3 regions of the Nocardia arseniciresistens genome follow, and region 3 is predicted to be linked to each of the others. Evidence: riboswitches for the same ligand, from Rfam matches in the RefSeq annotation. Region 3 holds a riboswitch; each other region holds the start of a gene.

The links. Region 3 has a riboswitch for S-adenosylmethionine ahead of ACLMAJ_RS14260 (aminotransferase class V-fold PLP-dependent enzyme). Riboswitches for the same ligand answer to the same signal wherever they lie in the genome.
Region 1: another riboswitch for S-adenosylmethionine. It lies ahead of ACLMAJ_RS08910 (rhodanese-like domain-containing protein); the one in region 3 lies ahead of ACLMAJ_RS14260 (aminotransferase class V-fold PLP-dependent enzyme).
Region 2: another riboswitch for S-adenosylmethionine. It lies ahead of ACLMAJ_RS06750 (bifunctional o-acetylhomoserine/o-acetylserine sulfhydrylase); the one in region 3 lies ahead of ACLMAJ_RS14260 (aminotransferase class V-fold PLP-dependent enzyme).

Annotation. Positions count from the first base shown of each region.
Region 1 covers NZ_JBKORD010000004.1:249,564-257,319, reverse strand. Annotated here, with positions in the region: gene ACLMAJ_RS08945 (nitroreductase family deazaflavin-dependent oxidoreductase) at 1-150, shown strand, start outside; gene fgd (glucose-6-phosphate dehydrogenase (coenzyme-F420)) at 164-1,174, opposite strand; gene ACLMAJ_RS08935 (HAD-IIA family hydrolase) at 1,513-2,268, shown strand; gene ACLMAJ_RS08930 (MarR family winged helix-turn-helix transcriptional regulator) at 2,358-2,813, opposite strand; gene ACLMAJ_RS08925 (type 1 glutamine amidotransferase family protein) at 2,830-3,471, opposite strand; gene ACLMAJ_RS08920 (RpiB/LacA/LacB family sugar-phosphate isomerase) at 3,539-3,985, opposite strand; gene ACLMAJ_RS08915 (O-succinylhomoserine sulfhydrylase) at 4,087-5,301, opposite strand; gene ACLMAJ_RS08910 (rhodanese-like domain-containing protein) at 5,298-5,714, opposite strand; SAM riboswitch class IV at 5,729-5,845, opposite strand; gene ACLMAJ_RS08905 (Rv0361 family membrane protein) at 5,909-6,364, opposite strand; gene ACLMAJ_RS08900 (FAD-dependent oxidoreductase) at 6,679-7,756, shown strand, end outside.
Region 2 covers NZ_JBKORD010000003.1:266,646-274,401, reverse strand. Annotated here, with positions in the region: gene ACLMAJ_RS06770 (MFS transporter) at 1-679, opposite strand, end outside; gene ACLMAJ_RS06765 (NADP-dependent isocitrate dehydrogenase) at 1,007-2,224, opposite strand; gene ACLMAJ_RS06760 (MFS transporter) at 2,577-4,070, opposite strand; gene ACLMAJ_RS06755 (TetR family transcriptional regulator) at 4,205-4,942, shown strand; SAM riboswitch class IV at 4,994-5,104, shown strand; gene ACLMAJ_RS06750 (bifunctional o-acetylhomoserine/o-acetylserine sulfhydrylase) at 5,191-6,561, shown strand; gene metX (homoserine O-acetyltransferase MetX) at 6,603-7,718, shown strand.
Region 3 covers NZ_JBKORD010000007.1:57,342-65,097, forward strand. Annotated here, with positions in the region: gene ACLMAJ_RS14240 (MarR family winged helix-turn-helix transcriptional regulator) at 1-262, opposite strand, end outside; gene ACLMAJ_RS14245 (crotonase/enoyl-CoA hydratase family protein) at 353-1,174, opposite strand; gene ACLMAJ_RS14250 (YbaK/EbsC family protein) at 1,358-1,831, shown strand; gene ACLMAJ_RS14255 (flavin reductase family protein) at 1,899-2,450, shown strand; gene ACLMAJ_RS14260 (aminotransferase class V-fold PLP-dependent enzyme) at 2,538-3,860, opposite strand; SAM riboswitch class IV at 3,918-4,031, opposite strand; gene ACLMAJ_RS14265 (LysE family translocator) at 4,157-4,804, shown strand; gene ACLMAJ_RS14270 (DHA2 family efflux MFS transporter permease subunit) at 4,801-6,219, opposite strand; gene ACLMAJ_RS14275 (MarR family winged helix-turn-helix transcriptional regulator) at 6,300-6,734, shown strand; gene ACLMAJ_RS14280 (Pls/PosA family non-ribosomal peptide synthetase) at 6,883-7,756, shown strand, end outside.

The sequences.
Region 1 (7,756 bases), on a different contig from region 3:
GGCGAACGCATCCCCGTCCGAGCCACACCGGTCGCCGATACCGACAAGGACGCGGTCTTCGCCCGCTTTGTCGAACTCACCGGCGCGTACGACGCCTACCGCTCCCGCACGACCCGCGAACTGCGCATCTTCGCACTCACCCGCGCCTGAGATATATCGTCGCTCAGCCGAGCGCGCGCAGGCGGGGAGCCAGGTCGCGCTGGAAGAGGTCGAGGAAGCGGCGCTGGTCGTGGCCGGGGGCGTGGAAGACCAGGTGGTTGAGGCCCGCGTCCAGATAGGGCTTGATGAGGTCGACGGTCTGGTCCGGATCGCTCGCGACGATCCAGCGCTTGGCGATCTGATCGATCGGCAGCGCGTCGGCGGCCGCTTCCATTTCGATCGGATCGGTGATGCTGTGCTTCTGCTCAGGGGACAGCGACAGCGGCGCCCAGAAGCGGGTGTTCTCCAGTGCCAGTTCGGGATCGGTGTCGTAGGAGATCTTGATCTCGATCATCCTGTCGATATCGTCGACGGTGCGCCCCGCCTTCGCGGCGCCCTCGGCGACGGCGGGCATCAGCTTCTCGGTGTAGAGCTCCATGCCCTTACCGGAGGTGCAGATGAAGCCGTCACCGGCGCGGCCTGCGTAGCGGGCCACCAACGGGCCGCCCGCGGCGATATAGACGGGGATGCCGCCCTTGGGGACGTCGTAGATCGAAGCGCCGACCGTGCGGTAGTACTGGCCGTCGAAGTCGGTGCGCTCGCCGGTCCACAGCGCGCGCATCAGATCGACCGCTTCGCGCAGGCGGGCGAAGCGCTCCTTGAATTCCGGCCATTCGCCGGTGTACCCGGTGGCGATCTCGTTGAGCGCCTCCCCCGAGCCGACACCGAGCATGATCCGATCCGGATACAGACAACCCATGGTCGCGAAGGCCTGCGCGACCACAGCGGGGTTGTAGCGGAAGGTCGGGGTCAGCACGGAGGTACCGAGCTGGATACGCTTGGTGCGCTCGCCGACCGCGGCCATCCAGACCAGCGAGAACGGCGCGTGCCCGCCCTTGTGCCGCCAGGGCTGGAAGTGGTCGCTCACGGTGGCACTGTCGAGACCGTGTTCCTCGGCGAGCACCGCGATCTCGACCAGCTCGCGGGGACCGAACTGCTCTGCTGATGCCTTGTACCCGAGCTTGAGCTCACCCATGTGCGCCACTCCTGTCGCCTAGCTGCCACGGTTCGTGTGCGGGCATTCCCGCACACCGTTTCGGCCGTATCAACGCTGCGTCATCGCGCTGTAGTCCGCCTCAGCGACCGCAGCGCCGCACGACGGCGCGACGCTCGGCCGCCATGCCGAGCGGACTTCCGCCGACCGACGGCCGCACTGCGCACACGTTTCACACGACCGCCTTCGACCATAGTCAGCGACGCTCGCCGGTGCGTGAAGGGTCGCACCGAACCGGTCGGTCCCCACGTTCGCGCCGATTAGCGGACAATCAACTGGTGACCGCCATCGATGAACCCATCCTGTCCTATCTCACCGATATGGACGGCGTGCTTGTGCACGAGGACCATATGATCCCCGGCGCGGACAAGTTCCTGGCGGAGCTGCGCTCCAACAAGATCCCGTTCCTGGTGCTAACCAACAATTCGATCCGCACACCGCGCGACTTACAGGCACGGCTGCGCCACACCGGACTGGACATCCCACAGGAAGCGATCTGGACCTCGGCACTGGCCACCGCGACCTTCCTCAACGACCAGCGCCCCAACGGAACCGCCTATGTGGTCGGCGAATCCGGGCTCACCACCGCGCTGCACGAGATCGGCTACGTCCTCACCGACAGCGACCCCGACTACGTCGTACTCGGCGAAACCCGCACCTACTCCTTCGAGGCGATCACCACCGCGATCCGTCTCGTCGACCGCGGCGCGCGTTTCATCGCGACCAACCCGGACGCGACCGGCCCCTCCCGTGACGGCCTATTGCCCGCCACCGGCTCGGTCGCCGCCCTGATCACCCGCGCGACAGGCCGCGATCCCTACTACGTCGGCAAGCCGAACTCACTGATGATGCGCTCGGCGCTACGCCGCATCGGCGCCCACTCCCAGTCCACCGTGATGATCGGCGACCGAATGGACACCGACGTCATCTCCGGCCTCGAAGCAGGCATGCGCACCATCCTCGTCACCACCGGCATCTCCACCCGAGCCTCCGTGGAGCAGTACCCCTACCGCCCGACCCTGGTAGTCGACTCCGTCGCCGACCTGGTCGGCCGCACCGGCACCCCCTTCGACTAGCCGACACCAACCGCGCGAGCGGCACACCACCGAGCGTGCCACTCGACGGTTGCCACAGTCGTGTCCGTCCTGAGATGCGTTCGGGGCGATCAGGATTCGGTGGCGGCGATCGCGTCGAGGGCAGCCGCCAGCTTGGTCAAGGCGTCGACGGTCGAGGCGAGTTGTTCAACGCCGAGTTCGGCTGTGAGGCGGTCGGCGAGGACGGCGTGCTGAGGATTGATGCGCGCTATCGCGGCGCGGCCCGCGTCGGTGACCATGACCAGTTTCGCGCGGCGATGGGCCGGGTTCGGGCGATATTCGGCGAGTCCCTTGTCCACCAACAGATCCGCTATGCGCTGCACGCTCTGGCGGGTGATGCCCATCTCCCTGGCGATGCCCGCCACCGGAAGCGGTTCGCGCAGCACCGCGCCGAGCACCTGCCACCAGGCCGCCGTAATGCCCGCCGGCCGCGCCATTTCCTCCGCGATGGCGAGGAATTGGCCGTTGAGCCGGAAGGTGGTGATCGCGGCGGAGCTGAAGAGCTCTTGTTCGGGTGTGTCACTCATACCGTGAAATCGCCTCTCAGTGGGACGCCCCCGCCATCTGCGCCTCGTACTCGGCCAGGACCGCGTAGCCCGCCGGATCACTGTGTGCGTAAAGCCGATACCAGCCGTCGAGCACATGCGGCTCGTACACCCCGAGCCTGCGCAATACCTCGCGGGCGAACTCGAAAGGCGCGGTCGCGCTCGCGGTGATCAGATCGCCGTCGGTCACCGCTGGTTCGTTCAAGTAGCGGTCGCCACCCGAATATCCGCTGTAGGCAAGGTATTCCGCGACATTGCTGGTGTGCGCACGAGTGTCGAGCAGACCCTCCTTCGCCAGTCCGAAAGTCGCACCGCAGATGGCCGCGACCGGAACGCCCGCGTCGAGGAACTCCCTCGCCTTGCGCGCGAACGGAACGAGTTCGCCGGAGTCCCAGGTTTCCGCGCCGGGCAGGATCAGCATCGCGCTGTCCGCGGGGGCGAGGTCGGCGAGCGCCACATCCGGCACGATCCGCATTCCACCCATGGTGGTGATCGGTTCCAACGTCGGCCCGACAGTCTCGACCTGGAACTTGCCGGGCTCCTTGTGCCAAGTCTGCTTGTTGATATGCGCGGTAGCGGCACCCACCTCCCAGTCGGCGAGAGTGTCGTAAACGGCCATGTGCACTGTCTGCGTTCCCATGACAGTATCCTGTCATGTTTGACAGGATACTGTCAATTGCGCGATCGAAGAGCCGCCTCCGAGTCGCTCAGTCGGTGCGCTCGATCTCCGCGAGGTGAGCGATATTGGCTTGATCTTCAGAGGCAGAGCTCGGGTCCGCCCCGAACCAGGCGTCGAGAATCTCCGTCAACACCGCACTCGAGGTCGTACGCAGGCTCAGCGCGAGAACATTCGCGTCGTTCCACCTGCGCGCACCGGCGGCGGTGAAGGCATCGGCGCACAACGCGGCCCTGATACCGGCCACCTTGTTCGCGGCGATGGACGCACCGGTTCCGGTCCAGCAGCAGACGATGCCCTGTTCGGCCCGCCCGGCGGCGACATCGCGCGCCGCCGCCTCACTGGCCCAGGCCCAATCGTCGCGCTCGGTCGCCGATAGCGCGCCGTGCACAACCGGCTCCAGCCCACGCCTGCGTAGCTGCTCGACCAGCTCCTCGGCCACCCCGACACGTTCGTCCGCCGCCACCGAAATTTGCATATGTCCAGGGTAAGGGCCCGGCGTTGCGAGCACAGCAGGTCGGCGAACAGGACACCGTCGTAGCGCTTCGGCGCGACGAGGCCCCGCTCGCCGAACGGAACTCAGCTCAGCGCGTGGTCCAGATCGTCGAGGAGGTCCTCGACGTCCTCGAGGCCGACCGAGATGCGAACGACACCGTCGGTCAGACCGATGGTGGCGCGCCCCTCCGGGCCCATGGCACGGTGGGTGGTGGTGGCCGGGTGGGTGATCAGAGACTTGGAGTCACCGAGGTTGTTGGAGATGTCCACGATGCGCAGTCGGTTGAGCACCTCGAAGGCGCGCTTCTTGCCTTCCCCCTCGGGCGAGTTCAGCTCGAAAGTGACCACCGTGCCGCCACCGCTCATCTGCTCGGCGGCGAGCGCGTGCTGCGGATGTGACTCCAGGAAGGGGTATTTCACCCAGCTGACGGATTGGTTGCCCTCGAGGAACTTCGCGATGCGCAGCGCGGATTCGGTCGAATGACGCACCCGCAGCGGCATCGTCTCCAGCCCCTTGAGCAGCGTCCACGCATTGAACGGGCTCAGCGCGGGACCGGTATGGCGCATCAGATTTTTCACCGGGCCGTCGATGTAGTCGTGCTCGCCGAGAATCGCGCCACCGAGCACGCGGCCCTGGCCGTCGATGTGCTTGGTGCCGGAATATACGACGACGTCGGCGCCGAGTTCGAAGCCGCGCTGCAGCAGCGGGGTGGCGAAGACGTTGTCCAGCACCACCTTCGCGCCCGCCGCGTGCGCGAGCTCGGTGACCCTGCGCACGTCGACCAGCGTCTGCATGGGGTTGGCCGGTGTCTCGAAGAACACCGCCTGGGTTGGCACCGACAGCGCCTGCTCCCACTGGTCGAGGTCGTCGCCGTCTACGAAGACGGTCTCGATACCCCAGCGCGGCAGAATCTCATTGCACACCACGAAGCAGGAGCCGAACAGACTGCGCGCGGCCACAAGTCGATCGCCCTTCGCCAGTAGCGCACCCAGCGCGGTGAAGACCGCGGACATGCCGCTCGCCGTCGCGAAGCAGGCTTCGGCGCCGTCCATCAGACGCAGCCGCTCTTCGAACATGGCGACCGTCGGGTTGCCGTAGCGCGAGTAGACGAAGTGTTCGACCTCGCCGGTGAAGGCGGCCTCGGCGGCCTCGGCACTCTCATAGACAAAGCCGGAGGTCAGGTACAGGGCCTCGGTCGTCTCCTCGAAACCGGAGCGGCGCAAGCCACCTCGCACACCGAGGGTCGCGGGACCGACGCCTTCGGGCAGCGGCTTGTCGAAGGACCCGCCGGTGATCACGACTGCCGCCAGGGGAGTCCGATGGCACGCCAGCCGGAACCGCCGCGATGGCCGGTGGCGTCGAGGCCGCCCTCGAAGCCCTCGAGCACGTTGTAGGACGGTTCGATCCCGAGGCCGGTCGCGAGGTTCGCGGCATGCGCGGAACGCTGGCCGGAGCGACACAGGAACACCACGGGGGTTTCCTTGCCGCGGCCCTCGAGGGCTTCGGTCAGCTGCTGCTCGAACGCGCTGTTTCGGGTGCCGGTGCCGTCGACCCACTCGATCAGCACGGTCGGCCGCTCGATCGAGGTGGTGTCGGGAACGCCGACGAAGCGCCATTCGGCTTCGGTGCGCACGTCGACGAGGACGGCTTCGGGGTTGTCCCGCAATAACTCCCATGCCTGCTGCGGGGTGATGTCACCGGCATAACTCATGTGGACCTCCTGTGAATCCGCTCTTGCCGCACCTGGGTTTCGGTGCGCGGCCAGGTCGTCACCCGGAGCACCCCGCCGCGGAGGAGGGTTGCCGACCAGCAAGCCGGGGCTTGACGCTGATTCTCATGACCTGGTTCTGAGATTGCCTGGGCGGGGGTCGCCCTGTCAAACACCAGTTCACGACATGGGACGCATCAACCGCAGATGAGCCAGCCGTCGCCGGATCGCGTCAGATTCCAGGTAGCGGGCGTCTGTTTGCCGTCGACATCAGTGGTGACCGTGACCTTCGCCCTGTCACCGTCGACCATCGGATTCTCGATTTTGGTTATCTCGACCGACTTTCCGGTTTCGAGGCCACCGAGCTGAACTGTCAGCGACGACTTCCCCTCGTCGAATCCCTCGCATGCCACACCGGGCGGCGGCGTGATCTCGGAACGGCCGCGCGCATCCGCGTAGTTGCGAACCGCCGCCGCGATGCGGTCGGCTTCTGTGACATTTTTCTCAGCGGGGGTCAGCAGCCCGCCGAGCACGATCGCGACGATCACGACGACCGCGACCACCGCGGCCGCGATGAACGGCCACGCCGAGCGGGAGTCGGTCTGATCGATCTCGATAACGTCGTCGCCTTCGGCGGCCTGCTGGTCGGTCATGTCCACATGATCCCTGGTCGGCGGGGTTATCCGGCGGCCGCCCCCGAACTCGGCGACACGCCACCGATGATCAGCGTCACGTCCTGGTGTGCGACCGTTATCTCGGGGCACACAGTGGGTACGCAACGATGGACTGGCCCGAGAGGGATCCGGCCGGTCACCGCACCGGCGCGGGTGACCCATCGCAACACCGATAGAATCGCGAGACTGCGGCCTGCTGTCATAGCCGATAGGCCAGCGAGCCACTGCGCCGAGTTAGCCTAGGCTAAGACTGACGCCATAAACTGTTTTCGACCATAAGGTGCGCGTAAGAGATGACCGAACAGAGTGCAGCGACCCGCCCGCTCCGCATCGCGATCGTGGGTGCGGGGCCGGCCGGTATCTACGCCGCTGACGCATTGATGAAGTCCGATGCGGAAGTGTCGATCGACTTGTTCGAGCGTATGCCTGCCCCCTTCGGGCTGATTCGCTACGGCGTCGCGCCGGACCATCCGCGCATCAAGGGCATCATCACCGCCCTGCACAAGGTGCTCGACAAGCCGCAGGTTCGCCTGCTCGGCAACATCGACTACGGCACCGACATCACCCTCGACGACCTGCGCACCTTCTATGACGCGGTCATCTTCTCCACCGGCGCCAACGCCGACAGGGCGCTGGAGATCCCCGGCATCGGCCTGGACGGCAGCTACGGCGCCGCGGACTTCGTCTCCTGGTACGACGGGCACCCCGACGTGCCGCGCACCTGGCCGCTGGAGGCCGAGAAGGTCGCCGTGCTCGGTGTCGGCAATGTCGCGCTCGACGTGGCGCGGGTGCTGGCCAAGACCGGCGACGAACTGCTGCCCACCGAGATCCCGCCGAACGTCTACGAGGGCCTCAAGGCAAACAAGGCGATCGAGGTCCACGTGTTCGGCCGCCGCGGTCCGGCCCAGGCGAAGTTCACCCCGCTGGAACTCCGCGAGCTGGACCATTCCCCGACCATCGAGGTCATCGTCGCTCCGGAAGACATCGACTACGACGAAGGCTCCGAGGCCGCGCGCAGGCACTCCAAGCAGGTCGACATGATCTCGAACACCCTCGAGCAGTGGGCCATCCGCGACGCGGGAAACCGGCCGCACCGGCTGTTCCTGCACTTCTTCGAGTCCCCCACCGAGATCATCGGCGAGAACGGCCAGGTCGTCGGCCTGCGTACCGAGCGGACCCAACTCGACGGCACCGGCAACGTCAAGGGCACCGGCGTGTACAACGACTGGGATGTGCAGGCCGTGTACCGCGCTGTCGGCTACCTGTCGCAGAACCTCACCAACCTGCCGTTCGACGACCAGGCAGGCACCGTGCCCAACGAGGCCGGTCGCGTGATCGGCGACGAGAACGCGGACGGCGCCGAGCGTTACC
Region 2 (7,756 bases), on a different contig from region 3:
CGGAGACATCGGTGAGGGTGGTGGTGATGTAGGTGTAGACGGCGAACATGCCGCCGAAGCCGACCGCGCCGACGAGCAGGGTCAGCAGGACCTGCGGGCGACGCAGGGCGCCGAGTTCGGTCATCGGGTTGGTGGTCCGGAAGCCGGTGAGCTCCGGCACGTAGCGAATCAAGGCGGCCACGGTGGCCAATCCGATCACCGCGACCACGACGAAAGCGTTGCGCCAGCCGAGATGCTGGCCGAGCCAAGTGGCACTAGGAACGCCGACAACGTTGGCGGCGCTCAACCCCAGCATAACCGCGGCTACAGCTTTGGCCCGCTGCCCTACCGGGGCGAGGGTCGCGGCGGCCAGCGAGGCCACGCCGAAATATGCGCCGTGTGGCAGACCGGCAAGGAACCGCGCGACCACGAGGGTTTCGAAGCTCGGCGCGATTACGGTCAAAACATTTCCGATGGTGAACGCCACCATCAGCACGATAAGCAGTCGCTTGCGCGGCACCCGCGCGCACAATGCGGCGATCAGTGGAGCACCGACGACGACGCCGAGCGCGTATGCCGACACCGCATGCCCGGCCGTCGGCTCCGACACACCCATGGCACTCGCGATATCTGGCAGCAAACCCATCGTGACGAATTCGGTCGTCCCGATCCCGAACCCGCCGAGCGCGAGCGCGAGCATCGCCGGAATATGCCAATCCGTCCGCTCGGCCTCGACAAGTGCGGTGGGCGGCGCGGCTACGGTACTGGTCACGTATCCATGTAACCGTCGGCCACCAGGTTCCGCTTCCCGAGCCGACGTGAGTTCGCCCACGTCAGCACAAAGAAATCGAGTTCGGCATCCCGCAAGTACCCTATTCGGGCAGTCGCCGAGCGACTCCGGAAAACAGTGCGGGCACCCGTACCTCTGGCCGATTCCGGCGATCTGCAAGCAGTCGCCGACAGCAGGGTGCGGGTGCCCGTATGTCGCGCCGGCGCCGGAAGGTTCCGGCGCCGGTATCCACAGTCTCTAACGCAGTGCGCGGGCCAGGTTGGCGTCGAGCGCACCGAGGAATTCCTCAGTGGTGAGGTAGCCCTGGTCGCCGCCGACGAGCGCGGCCAGGTCCTTTGTCATCTGGCCGCCTTCGACGGTCTTGATGACGACGTCCTCGAGGGTCTGCGAGAAGCCGATCACCTCGGGGGTGTTGTCCAGCTTGCCACGATGCTCGAGGCCGCGGGTCCAGGCGAAGATCGACGCGATCGGGTTGGTCGAGGTCGGCTTGCCCTGCTGGTGCTGACGGTAGTGCCTGGTGACAGTGCCGTGTGCGGCCTCGGCCTCACAGGTGCGGCCGTCCGGGGTCAGCAGCACCGAGGTCATCAGGCCGAGCGAGCCGAAGCCCTGCGCGACCGTGTCGGACTGCACGTCGCCGTCGTAGTTCTTGCAGGCCCAGACGTAGCCGCCCTCCCATTTCATGGAGGAGGCGACCATGTCGTCGATCAGCCGGTGCTCGTAGGTGAGGCCCGCCGCGTCGAACTGGGTCTTGAACTCGGCGTCGAAGACCTCCTGGAAGGTGTCCTTGAACATGCCGTCGTAGGCCTTCAGGATGGTGTTCTTCGTGGAGAGATACACCGGATAGTTCTGCTGCAGGCCGTAGTTGAACGAGGCTCGCGCGAAATCGATGATCGACTCTTTGAAGTTGTACATCCCCATGATGACGCCGCCCGCTTCGGGCATCTTCACGACTTCGTGCTGGATCGGCTCGCTGCCGTCTTCCGGTGTGAAGGTCAGCGTGACGGTGCCCGCCTCATAGACCTTGAAGTCGGTGGCGCGGTACTGGTCACCGAAGGCGTGACGGCCGATGATGATCGGCTTGGTCCAGCCCGGCACCAGGCGCGGGACGTTCGAGATAATGATCGGGGCGCGGAAAATCGTGCCGCCGAGGATGTTGCGGATGGTGCCGTTGGGCGACCGCCACATCTTCTTCAGGCCGAACTCTTCGACGCGCGCCTCATCCGGGGTGATGGTGGCGCACTTGACGCCGACGCCGTGCTGCTTGATGGCGTTGGCGGCGTCGATGGTGACCTGGTCGTCTGTCTTGTCCCGGTACTCGATGCCGAGGTCGTAGTACTCGAGATTCAGGTCGAGATACGGATGGATCAGCTTGTCCTTGATGAACTGCCAGATGATCCGGGTCATCTCGTCGCCGTCGAGTTCGACGACAGTGCCTTCAACCTTGATTTTGGACATGGATCTTCGTGTCCTCCTAGGATGGTGCCCTCATTGCACGGCCAGGCGAAAACGCTTGTGAGCGGACCCCAGCTGTTTCAACAGACAACGTATATGCCCCGCGTTGTCCGCGAGACGTGTGGTGCAAACAAGACAAGCGTACTGCTGCTAATAATCTCGCCGCTCGGGCAGCCCCCCGATTTTGTGCGCCCGAAATAGTTACCGGCAAGTAGGTAATGAGTGGCTCGGGTCACTCGCACGCCGATGGCAACCGAGGCGTAGCGGCCGTCACCACGGCAAGCCGAAAAAAAGCCCGCGTACCCCACCCGAGCGGATGCGATACGCGGACTTCGTTTGTCGTGAGAGGAAGATCTCAGACCCCGACGTGGACCCGAGCCCCGTCCTCCGAGCCCTCGATCAGGTTCTCCGGCTTGTCCCTGATCATGAACGCGATCACGGGGACGGCGGCGAGGAAGAAACCCGCACCGACATAGAAGGCCACGTCGTAGCTGTGGATCGAGGCACGGGCGACCAGATTGTCGAGCGTCGAATTGCCCTCGGCGAACGACTTGGCCGTCTGCACCGAGATGGTGGTCAGCAGAGCGGTACCGACCGCGCCGCCGACCTGCTGCGCCGCGTTGAGCAACGCACTGGCCACACCCGAGTCCGCTTCCTCGACCTGATGCAGCGCGACGGTCTGCATGCCGACGAACAGCGGGCCCATGCCGAGCGCGATCAGCACCTGAGCGGGCAGCACACTCACCGCGTAGCTGTCGCCGAAGCTCAGCTGCGCGAGCCACAGCAGACCGAGGACGCCGAGCACCGAGCCGACGAGCATGAGCGGACGCGGGCCGATCTTCGGCAGCAGCGCACTGGTGACGCCCGCGCCGACCGCGATTCCGACGGGGAAGGGCAGGAAGGCGAATCCGGCCTTCAGCGACGAGTAGCCGAGCGTGACCTGGAAGTAGTAGCTCAGGAACAAGAACATCGCGAACATTGCGATCGGGACGAGCAGCGCGGCGAGGAATGCGCCACCACGGTTGATCTCACCCGGGATATGCAGCGGCAGCAATGGATTCGATGAGCGACGCTCGATCGCGACGAACGCGATCAGCAGTGCGACACCCACGACGAGCAGCCCGAGGGTGCTGCCCGCCAGCCAGCCGTCGTCGGCGGCGCGGCTGAAGCCGTACACGATGGCGATCAGTCCGAGGGTGACGGTGAACGCGCCCGGCACGTCGTAGCCGCCGGTGCGCGAAGTCGGTATGTCCTTCGCCACAAACGCCAGCGCGCCGAGCAGGGCCAGGATCGCGATCGGGGTGTTCACCAGCAGGCACCAACGCCAGGAGGCGTACTCGGTGAGTGCGCCACCCGCGATCAGGCCCAGTGCCGCTCCACCCGCCGAGATTCCGGCGAAGATACCGAACGCGGTCGCGCGCTCCTTGGCCTCGGTGAAGGTCACCGACAACAGCGAAAGTGCCGCGGGCGCAAGCAAAGCCGCGAACGCACCTTGAAGCGCGCGGCCCGCGAACAACTCGGCGCCGTTCTGCGCGAGCCCGGCAAGCGCGGAGGCCGCGGCGAATCCGATGAGGCCGACAATGAAGATCCGACGCCTGCCGAGGTAGTCGGCAAGGCGACCGCCGAGCAGCAACAGGCCACCGAAGATCAGCGTGTAGGCGGTCAGCATCCATTGCTTGTTGCCATCACTGATATCGAGATCACGTTGCGCGAATGGCAGCGAGATGGTGACGATGGTGGCATCCAGCACCACCATGAGCTGGGCCAATGCGATCACCCCCAGGGCCAACCAACGCGCCGAACTGCTCTGCTTTTCGGGAACGTCCACCGCTGTCGCAGTCTCGGTCATCGTGCTCTCCTCGTAACTCGAAGTAGTGCGATCATCTTGTCATCATCAGACATTTGTCGTCAAGGGAAAAATGTCGCAATACGACATTTGGCTGCTAACGACACAAAACGGCCCGATTGCGATAGAATGGCAGAATGCTCGAGTCATCAACGCCGACCGGCGCGAGCGCCGCAGCGGACTCCCCTGCCAGCGCCGAGGCGAACCAGGACCATGCCGCGAACCCGGTGCCCGCCGGCCTGCGTGAGCGCAAGAAGCAGCAGACGCGGCTGCGCATCATCGAGGTCGGACTCGACCTCTGCGACGCGCGCGGCTTCGATGCCACGACTGTCGAGCAGATCGCCAACGCCGCGGACATATCGCCGCGCACGATCAACCGCTACTTCGACAGCAAAGAGGACATCGTCCTCGGCCCGATCAAAGACTTCGGCGCCACTGTCGCCGAAACTCTGCGCGGACTCCCTGTGACCGGCAACGAGCTGGATACGCTGCGTCAAGCCTTCCTGCGGACCATCGACCGCGCGATCGACGGAAATGATGAGCTGGTCTCGTTCCGGCAGTTCCAGCAAATGCAGCGCATCCTGCGCAGCAGCCCGTCGGTCAGTGCGCGCAGCCTCGAACATGCCGACCACAAGTCCATCGCGATCGCCGAGGTGATCGCCGAACGACTCCACACCGAACCCGAATCGGTGCAGGTGCGGCTGATCGTCGGCGCCTGGCAGCTGATCGGGCAGCTCGGTATGGAGTGCTCGGTCGAGATGTTCGACGAGGGCGACCCGACGGCCGCGGCCATGGCGGGCCGCGCCGCGTTCCTCTCGACCTACGACGAGTTCGTGCGCATCGTCTGTATCCCCCAGGCCAGCGAAACCCACTGAGTTCGGCAGCAGATTCGATCATCGCCCGACCGCCAGCTATGATGCCGATCAGGTCATGAGTGCCAGCGCGAAGCCCCGGCTTGCTGGACGGCAACCCTCCAGCAGCGGTGGGGTGCTCCGGGTGATGACCGGGCTCTCGAAAGCCGAGAGCAAGCGCGCACTTCAGGAGGTACCCCCAATGTGTTGTTGTCCGTCGCCCCCACCCCGTTAGCAAGTAGTTCTGGCGAACAACCCTTTTGGAGCAAGACATGAGTGACCCCATCGCGTCCGCAGCCGATATCGATCCGACCGTTCCGTCCGATCCGGCTGCTCAGTCCGATCCGACGCAGTGGTCCTTCGAGACCAAGCAGGTCCACGCGGGACAGGCCCCCGACGAGACCACCGGCGCACGTGCCCTCCCGATCTACCAGACCACCTCCTACGCCTTCCGCGATACCGATCACGCGGCGGCGCTGTTCGGTCTCGCCGAGCCGGGCAACATCTACACCAGGATCATGAATCCGACCCAGGACGTGGTCGAGCAGCGCATCGCCGCCCTCGAGGGCGGTGTCGCCGCGCTGCTGCTCGCCTCAGGGCAGGCCGCGGAGACCTACGCGATCCTCAACCTGGCTTCGGCCGGTGATCACATCGTTTCCAGCCCGCACCTGTACGGCGGCACCTACAACCTCTTCCACTACACGCTGCCCAAGCTCGGCATCGAGGTCTCCTTCGTGGCCGACCCCGACGACCTGGCGCAGTGGCGAGCGGCCATCCGGCCGAACACCAAGGCGTTCTACGGCGAGACCATCGCCAACCCGAGCAGCGCCATTTTCGATATTCGCGGCATAGCGGACATCGCACACGCGGTCGGACTGCCGCTGATCGTGGACAACACCGTCGCGACCCCGTACCTGATCCAGCCGTTCGCGCACGGCGCGGACATCGTCGTGCACTCGGCGACGAAGTATCTCGGCGGCCACGGCACGGCGGTCGCGGGCGTGATCGTCGATGGCGGGGCGTTCGACTGGGCTGTCCGTGATGAGAACGGCCAGGCGCGGTTCCCCGGCTTCACCACCCCTGACCCGAGCTACCACGGTGTCGTGTTCGCCGATCTCGGCGCGCCCGCCTACGCGCTCAAGGCGCGCGTGCAGCTGCTGCGCGACCTCGGCGCTGCGGTATCGCCGTTCAACGCGTTCCTGATCAGCCAGGGCGTCGAGACGCTGAGCCTGCGCATCGAGCGGCATGTCGCCAACGCGCAGGCGGTGGCCGAGTTCCTGACCACGCAGCCCGGCGTCGAGTCGGTGGCCTACGCGGGCCTGCCGTCCTCACCGTGGCACGAGCGCGCCAAACAGCTCGCACCCAAGGGGCCCGGCGCGATCATCGCGTTCGAACTGAGCGGCGGTGTCGATGCGGGCAAGAAGTTCGTTGACGCATTAGCCCTGCACAGCCATGTCGCTAACATCGGTGATGTGCGTTCTCTCGTGATCCATCCCGCCTCGACCACGCACTCACAGCTGACACCCGAGGAGCAGTTGACCTCCGGTGTCACGCCGGGGCTGGTCCGGTTGGCGGTGGGCATCGAGGGAATCGACGACATCCTTGCCGATCTACGCGCCGGTTTCGCGGCGGTAGCGACGTGAGCGTGAGCGCCGAACCGAGTACCGTGCGATCCGCGTCGGCGGTGGCCCTGCCACCGCCGGACGGGCGCCTCGGCATGATCGCCATCGGGGAAGTGCGGCTGGAGAACGGCGCGGCTGTCCCCAACGTGCACCTTGCCGTGCAGCGCTGGGGTGAGCTCTCCCCGACGCTGGACAACGTCGTGCTCGTCGAACACGCGCTGACCGGCGACTCGCATGTGATCGGCCGTCCGGACGACATCCATCAGCTACCGGGTTGGTGGGACGGCATGGTCGGCCCGGGCGCGCCGCTCGATACCGACGAGTGGTGTGTCATCGCGACCAACGTGCTCGGCGGCTGTAAGGGCAGTACCGGTCCCACCTCGCTGGCTCCGGACGGAAAGCCTTGGGGTGCACGGTTTCCCGACGTTTCGATCCGAGATCAGGTGCATGCGGAAGTAGCACTGATGGACCTGCTCGGCATCGAAAGGCTCGCCGCCGTTGTCGGCGGGTCCATGGGCGGCATGCGGGTGCTGGAGTGGATGGTCGGCGCACCGGATCGGGTCGCTGCGGCACTGGTGCTCGCCGTCGGCGCGCGCGCGACCGCCGACCAGATCGGCACGCAGACAACGCAAATCGCCGCCATCAAGGCCGACCCCGACTGGCAGGGCGGCAACTATCACGACACCGATCGCGCGCCGATGGTCGGCATGGGCATCGCACGGCGCATCGCGCACCTGACGTATCGGACCGAGTCCGAGCTCGACCATCGGTTCGAGAACAGCGCACAGGGCGACGAGGATCCCAGGCGCGGCGGCCGTTACGCGGTGCAGAGTTATCTGGATCATCAGGCGAGCAAGCTCTGTAGCCGTTTCGATCCGGCTACCTATGTGCTGCTCACCGAGGCGATGAACAGGCACGACATCGGGCGGGGGCGCGGCGGCATCGAGGCCGCGCTCGCCGCGACGCCGGTGCCGTGCGTGGTGGGCGGCGTCGATTCCGATCGGCTGTATCCGCTGCGCACCCAGCAGGAGTTGGCCGACGGGCTGCCCGGCTGCGACGGGCTGGAGATCGTGCATTCACGTGACGGCCACGACGGCTTCCTCACCGAGGCGGCCGCGGTGTCGAAGCTGCTGACCGAGACGATGCGGCTTGCCAGGGTGCACCGCGAGGCCGACTGAGACCCACTCCTGGGAGCAGGGCGAACACCCTGCTCTCG
Region 3 (7,756 bases):
ACGGGTCGGCCTGCCGCTCGACAAGCTTCCGCTCAACCAACTGCGCGACCTGACGACTGACCGTCGAGGCATCCGAGTGCACCGCGTCGGCGAGCGCACCCGAGCGCATCGGACCGTCGCAGAGCAATCGGAACAGGATCGCGAAGGCAGCGGGATCCACCCCATCCCTGGTACGCAGCTGCGCTGCGACCCGATCCCGGTGCCGTTGCAGCCTGGTGAGCTGGATGGCGATCGTGTCGACCGACTGCTCGTCCGCGTCCACTCAGCCCTGCCTTTACTTGCGACAATCAATTAGTTGTGTGATGCAAGTATGTAGACAATTCGTCGGCTGGGGCAAGCGATTTACTGGTCTTTACCGCCCCTTGAACTCCGGCGTCCGCTTCTCGAACACCGCTTGAATGGCCTCGGTCAGGTCCTCGGACGCCAGGAACGCGGAGTTCCACGCGGACACGTAGCGCAGCCCCGCGGCCACCTGATCCTTGGTCCGCTGCTCGAGCACGTCCTTCGCACCCTGCACCACAAGAGGCGGGTTCGCCGCGATCTCACGCGCGGTGGCGTGCGCCGCGTCCAGCACCGCCTCCTGATCGGCGAACACGTCGTTGACAAGGCCGATCTTCTCGGCACGCGCGGCGTCGATGTCCTTGCCGGTGTAGGCGAGTTCGCGCAGATGTCCCTCGCCGATGATGCCGGGCAGCCGGTGCAGCGAACCGATATCGGCGACGATCGCCACCTTCGCCTCACGCAGGCTGAACTTCGCCTCCGCGCTCGCATAGCGAATATCGACGGCGGCGATCAGATCGAGACCGCCACCGATGCACCAGCCGGACACCGCGGCGATGACCGGCTTGCGGCAGTCCGCCACCGCGGTCACCGCGGCCTGCATCCGGCGCACCTCGTAGAGGAATTCCGTGCGCGGCGCGGCGAAGGCCCTGTCGGCCATGAGCGGACCGAACGTCCCCGCCATCGCGGGCAGATCGAGGCCGTAGGTGAAATGTTTGCCGGAAGCGGTGAGCACGATCGCACGCACCTCCGGGTCGGCGTCGAGGCCCCGGAAGATCTCCGGCAGTTCACGCCAGAAATCCGGGCCCATCGCATTGCCCTTACCGGGACCGATCAGGGTCACCTGCGCGACGTGGTCCTTGGTTTCGACGGTGAAAGCCAGCCAATCAGTCATTTGTACAGCGTATCCAGCGCAGCGCGGACCGAGACTCCGGATCCCGGAAATGGCTCGACGCCCGGGGTCACCGCATGCGCCCGAGTGTTGAAGCCGCGCAAAGAACGCTGCGCCACACTGGTTCTCACCTCCTATCTGGTCATCCGCCCGGCATACCGCTCGCAATCGCTCTACCCTGGTTTCATGCGCAGGTCCCTTCCACCAGTCGCATGCCGGGTCTCGGACACGTTGATCGCGCGCGGCCATCACGGTGTCATCGTCACACAACCCGAGCCGACGCCCACCGCCGCCGATGCCGCGCGGGCACTCGGCATCGATGTGGGCGCGATCACAAAGTCACTGGTGTTCCTGCTCGACGACGATCCGGTGCTGTTGCTCGTCTCGGGCGCGCATCAGGTCGACCTGCGCCACACCGGCGAACGGCTGGAGGGAACGCTGACCCGGGCCCCCGCCGCGATGGTGCGCGAGGTCACCGGCCAGCCGATCGGCGGCGTCGCTCCCGTCGGCCACCCGACCAACCTGCCGACCTGGGTCGATAACGCGCTGTCCGAGCATCGCGAATTGTGGGCGGCGGGCGGTCATCCGAACACCATCTTCCGCACATCTTTTCGTGAACTGGTCCGCATTACCGCCGGACTCCCGCTCGACGTGGATTGAATGCCGACCGACCGGACGAAGAACGACGCGAGCTCCCCACACTCGTAAACGGGCGTAGTTTCGTCAGGTGACCGAAGCACAGCGGCCAGCCACGGATTTCCAGATTCCCGACGATCTGAGCGGTATCACCGCCGACCAGTACCGCGCCTCGATGCGCCATTACCCTGCGGGCGTCACCGTCGTCACGCTCCGCTCCGCGACCGGCCCCGTCGGTTTCACCGCGACGTCCTTCGCGTCGCTGTCGCTGGACCCACCACTGGTCTCCTTCAATATCGCGCACACCTCATCGAGCCTCACCGCGCTGCGGGCGGCCGACTCCGTTGTCATCCACTTCCTCGGCGAACACCAGCACGACCTGGCCAAGCGCTTCGCACGCACCGCCGACGAACGCTTCACCGACCGCTCACTGTGGACAACCCTGGACACCGGCGAGCCCGTGTTGCACGGCACCCCCATCTGGCTGCGCACCACGATCCGACAACTCATCCCCATCGGCGACCACACCTTCGTCGTCGGCCTCGTCACCCGAGTCCACGACAACACCGATGAAAAACCCGCCGCCGCCCCACTGCTCTACTACAACGGCAGCTACTACCGCCCGACCGCGCTCAACGACTGAACACGGCCGGACGGCAGTCGGATTCGCCGGTAGCGGCCGATTGGTTCCATCCGGATGAAATCGCCTGCGACACAGGCTTGTTTCCAGCTACTCGATCAGACAGGGTGCCGCACCGGCGAATGTGTCCGGGCCGGCGAAAGGACGGGTTTCGGGGGTCGGATTCCAGAGGCCGTCGGTGCCGGCGTAATTCCACTTCGAGCCGGACTCGACGAGGGTGGCGACCGCCCCGACGAGGCGGTCGACGTCGGCGGAGCTGGTACCGAGACCGACGCTGGCACGCAGCGCGCCGTCGAGGCCGAGGCGGGCAAGTAGCGGGTGGGCGCAGAAGCGGCCGTCGCGGACACCGATGCCGTGTTCGGCGGAGAGGTAGGCGGCGACGTGGCCGGGGACGAAGCCGTCGAGGGTGAAGGCGACGATGCCGACGGTGTCGGGGCTGTCGTCCCAGATACGCAGGAGATCGACGCCGGGGATGGCGCGCAGGCCGGCGCGCAGGCGCTCGGCGAGCGCACGCTCGTGGGTGATGAGGGTTTCGGGATCGATCGCGCAGAGCGCCTCACAGGCGGCGGCGAGCGCGGCCGCGCCGAGAACGTTCGGGGAGCCTGCCTCGTGCCGCTGCGGCGCGGGAGCCCACTCGGCGCCGGTTGTGCTGACCTCCCTGACCGCGCCGCCGCCCGCCAGATACGGATCCGCCGCATCCAGCCAATCGCGGCGACCGACAAGGACGCCGGCGCCGAACGGCGCGTACAGCTTGTGGCCCGAGAACGCGAGATAGTCGATTCCGGTGTCGCGCAGGCTGATTCGCCGATGCGGTGCCAGCTGCGCCGCATCGACCAGTATGCGTGCGCCGCACTGGTGGGCAATGGTGGCCAGCCGCTCGAGCGGTAGCACCTCGCCGGTGACATTGGACGCACCGGTGACCGCGAGCAACGCGGCGGGCTTGCTGCACAGTTCGGCGACGAGCAGCCGGATGGTCTCGGCCACGGTATCCGCGGCCCGCACGACCCGGCGGCCATTCCTGGTCCAGGCCAGGAAGTTCGCGTGGTGCTCGATGTCGAGCACCACGGTGTCACCGGGCACGCAGCCTGCAAGCAGGTTCAGCGAGTCGGTTGTGTTACGGGTGAACACGACCACCTGGTCGTCGTCGGCATCGAGGAACCGCGTCACCGAACCGCGTGCGGCCTCGTAGCACTCGGTGGAGATCCGCGAGGCGTACCCGGCACCGCGGTGCACACTCGCGTAGTACGGCAGCAGCTGCTGCACGCGGTCGGTGACCTGCGCCAATGCCGGAGCACTCGCGGCGTAGTCGAAGTTCGCGTAGGTGGTCGTCCCGCCTTGAACGAGCGGGACCTGGAGGTCGTCGCCGGAGACCCTGGCGAGAGCGGTACAGGTCTGATCCACAACAGCAGTCATCACGAAATCCCGTCGGTTTTAGGACCCAGAACCAGGAGGAACCAAGAGATTTGTTCGAGTCCGCGCTTGCCGCGCCCGGTCGGGCGGCGGCCAGGTCGTCACCTGGAGCACCCCACCGCGGAGGAGGGTTGCCGACCAGCTAGCCAGGGCTTGATGCTGGTACTCATGACCTGCACCGAGATTGGCAGACCTCACCCGCCCCTGTCAACAGCAATCACAAACGCCGCCCATCACGGCGTGGCGTGCGCAGGTCGAACTCGGTTGCGCAATGTCGTGATGTGCGGTCCCATCGGTGGGTGACGCTTTCCCTGCTGCTCAGTTTCATCGGTGTGTGCGTGCTGCTGTCGATCACGCCTGGGCCCGATACGTTCCTGGTGCTGCGTTTCTCGATGGTGGACGCGCGACCCGGGGTCGCCGCGGCGATCGGGTCGGCACTCGGCGGCATCGTGTGGGCCGTGGTGGTCGCGGCGGGCGTCGCCGCCCTGCTGGAGCAGTCGGCGACGGCCTATCGCGCGCTCAAGGTCGTCGGCGGAATCTACCTGGTGTACTTGGGCGTCCGCGCACTGATCGATCATCGGCGGCAACGCCGCGCGGCGGTTGCGGACCCCACGGAAGCGATTACCGCGCAGGCGAATTCCGGCACGCCGAGCTCGATTCGCTCGGCGTTCGCCGCCGGACTGGTGTCGTGCATGTTCAACCCGAAGGTCGGCCTGTTCTACCTGGCGGTGCTGCCCCAATTCCTCACCGAGGTCACCTTCGCCAATACCCTCGCCCTCGGCGCGGTCGAATCGAGCATCGCGGCGGTGGAGATGGTGCTGCTCGCGATCGCCGCCTCCCGCGCGGTGGCGATGCTGCGCAAGCCGAAGGTCCGCGATCGCCTCGAACAGGCGAGCGCGGCCATCCTCGCGGCACTCGGCATCGGCACCGCCGCCTCAGCTGCCTAACCTTTTTCCTTGCGCCACAACAAGACCGAGGCGACAAGCGCGATGAACCCCGCCGCCGTGAGCCACCAGAACGCCTGCTGGAAGCCGACGTCGATGGACCGGCCCGCGGCGCCGGCGCGGTACAGAACCACCGCCATCAGCGCCGCGCCGATGGACCCACCCACCCGCTGCAGAATATTCACGAACGACGCCGCATCCGGTAGCTGCTCGCGACCGACCGCCGCATAGGCCGCCGCGATGATGGGCATTCCGGTCAGCCCGGCCGCGATTCCTCGGACCAGCAATAACCCTTGCACCAGAACGGCATCGAGCGAGGCATCCGAGAGTGCGAACGGCATTGTGGTCGCGACGATCAATACATTGCCGACCACCGCGACGACACCACCGCCATAGCGGTCGGTTAGCCGCCCCGCTACCGGCATCGCGACGATGCCGCCGATACCGAACGCAAGCAGCAGCAGCCCCGTGGCGATCAACCCCTTGCCGTGCAGTAGCTGGAAGTACAGGGGCAGCAGCAGCATCGACCCGAACATCGCCGCACCCGAGAAGAAGTTGGCCACGTTCGCGGTCGCGAAGATCGGGCTGCGGAACAGGCCGATGTCGAGAACCTTCGGCCCGCGGCCCCACACCGATCGCAGCACGAAGCCACCGAGCGCGAGCGCACCTACGACCACGGGAACCCACACCGACACCGCGGAAAGACCGCCACGGCTACCGAATTCGCCGAGTCCGTAAACCAGCAGCGATAGGCCCGCTCCGATCAGCACGAACCCCGCGATATCGAACGGCTCGCGGCCGAGGGACACCTGTTCATGTGGCAGCACGCGCCGCGCGAGCACGAACGCCACCGCGCCGAACGGAATGTTGATCAAGAACAGCCACTCCCACGACAGCTGCGCCAGCAGCACGCCGCCGATCGTGGGCCCGACCGCGGGCGCGACGACCACCGCGATCCCGACCACGCTCATCACCCGGCCCAGCCGCTGCGGTCCCGCGACCCGGCCGATCAACGTCTGCCCCGCTGGCACCAACAGTCCGGCGGCCAATCCCTGCGCGATGCGCAGCGCGATGAGCCAGCCGATGTTCGGAGCCAGCGCGCAGAGGCCGGAGACGACCGTGAAAGCGACCAACGCGCCGAGCCACACCCGATCCGTCCCGACCCTTCGCCCCAGCCAGCCGCACAGCGGCAGCGTCACAGCGAGAGCGAGCAGATAGGCGCTGGCGATCCACTGCGCACTGTCCAGCGATGCGCCGAGATCGCCCGCGATCACGTTGAGCCCGATATTGACCAGCGATGTATCCAACATGCTCATCACCGCGCCGAAGACAACGACACCGGCCACTCGCCACACATGTGCGGGGATCGGTTCGAGTGTGGGCCCGGCAGTGGTGACCGTCGCTCGAGTTTCCGTCACGGCTTCTCCCATTTTGTTGAGCTTCTAGATTGTGGAGAGTATCAACAATCTGGAAGCTCAACAATGGGTAGACTTTCGAAATGTCCGCCGAATTCACCCACCCGCCCGGGCTGCTGCGCTTCCCGACCTTCGTGCTCGGCAAGCTGCACCAGGCCATCAAGGCGGAGGTGGGCTCGTCGCTGCGCGATCACTGGGTGCTCGTATATCTCGAGGATCACGACGACTTGAGCCAACAGCAGGTATCGGACGCACTGAAGATCGACCGCAGCGAAGTCGTGCGGCTGATCGACAGCCTCGAGCAGGCCGGTTTCGTGGTGCGCACCCGGGATACCAGCGATCGCCGCAAATACCGGCTCACCATCACCCAGGCCGGACGGGCCGAACGACGACGGTCCGACACACTCATAGAACAGGCCACCGACACCGTCCTACATCGCCTCGACGACGACGAAAGACGGACCATGCACCGACTCGCACTGAAGGCACTCGGCGAGGACATCCCCGACGGTTGCTGACCGCCCGGACGGTTCGCTACGCCACAAAAGCCCAGTACCGCAGGTACCGTGGACTGTTGGTCACCATGATGTTTGCCCATTGGTAACCCTCTTGTGAAACAACACTCGTGAAGCGTTAGGCAGGTCTATGAGAGGTGGGCAGGACGTGATGCTGCAGCCGCAGGTCGACGCGGCGACGGGCGAGGACAGCGATCCCGGGCAACCGGCACCGAGTCCACTGCTGCACGCCGTGCTCGCTCCGCAGGTCAGGACCCTTGTCGACATCTTGGCCAGCACGACCATCGCCCACCCCGACGCGGCCGCCATCGACGACGGCAGGGTCGTACTCAGCTACACCGAGCTGCGAGCCGAGATCGAAACAGGCGTTGCCCGGCTGATCGCGGCGGGCGTGCGCTCCGGCGACCGAGTCGGCATCCGGATGCCCTCGGGCGCCCATGAGCTCTACGTCACCATCCTCGCCATCCTGCACGCGGGCGCCGCCTACGTTCCTGTCGATGCCGATGACCCCGAGGAACGAGCCCGACTTGTGTTCGGCGAGGCGAAGGTCGCCGCGATCGTGACCGCGTCGGGCATCAAGACGACGGTCGAGGGCGCCCAACGGATCGCGGCGGGAGCCGACTCGGACGATGCGGACCCGGCCGACGACTCACCGCTGCGCCCGACCCCCGCCGACGATGCCTGGATCATCTTCACCTCCGGCTCCACCGGAACCCCGAAAGGCGTTGCGGTCACCCATCGCAATGCCGCCGCATTCGTCGACGCCGAGGCGCGACTGTTCCTGCGGGACGCCCCGATCGGGCCCGGCGACCGGGTCCTGGCCGGACTCTCGGTCGCGTTCGACGCCTCCTGCGAGGAAATGTGGCTGGCCTGGCGCAATGGCGCCTGCCTTGTGCCCGCACCGCGCGCACTGGTGCGCACCGGCGCAGACCTCGGCCCCTGGCTGGTGCGCAGGGAGATCAGCGTCGTCTCCACGGTGCCGACACTGGCCGCGACCTGGCCCGCCGAGGCGCTCGACCCGGTCC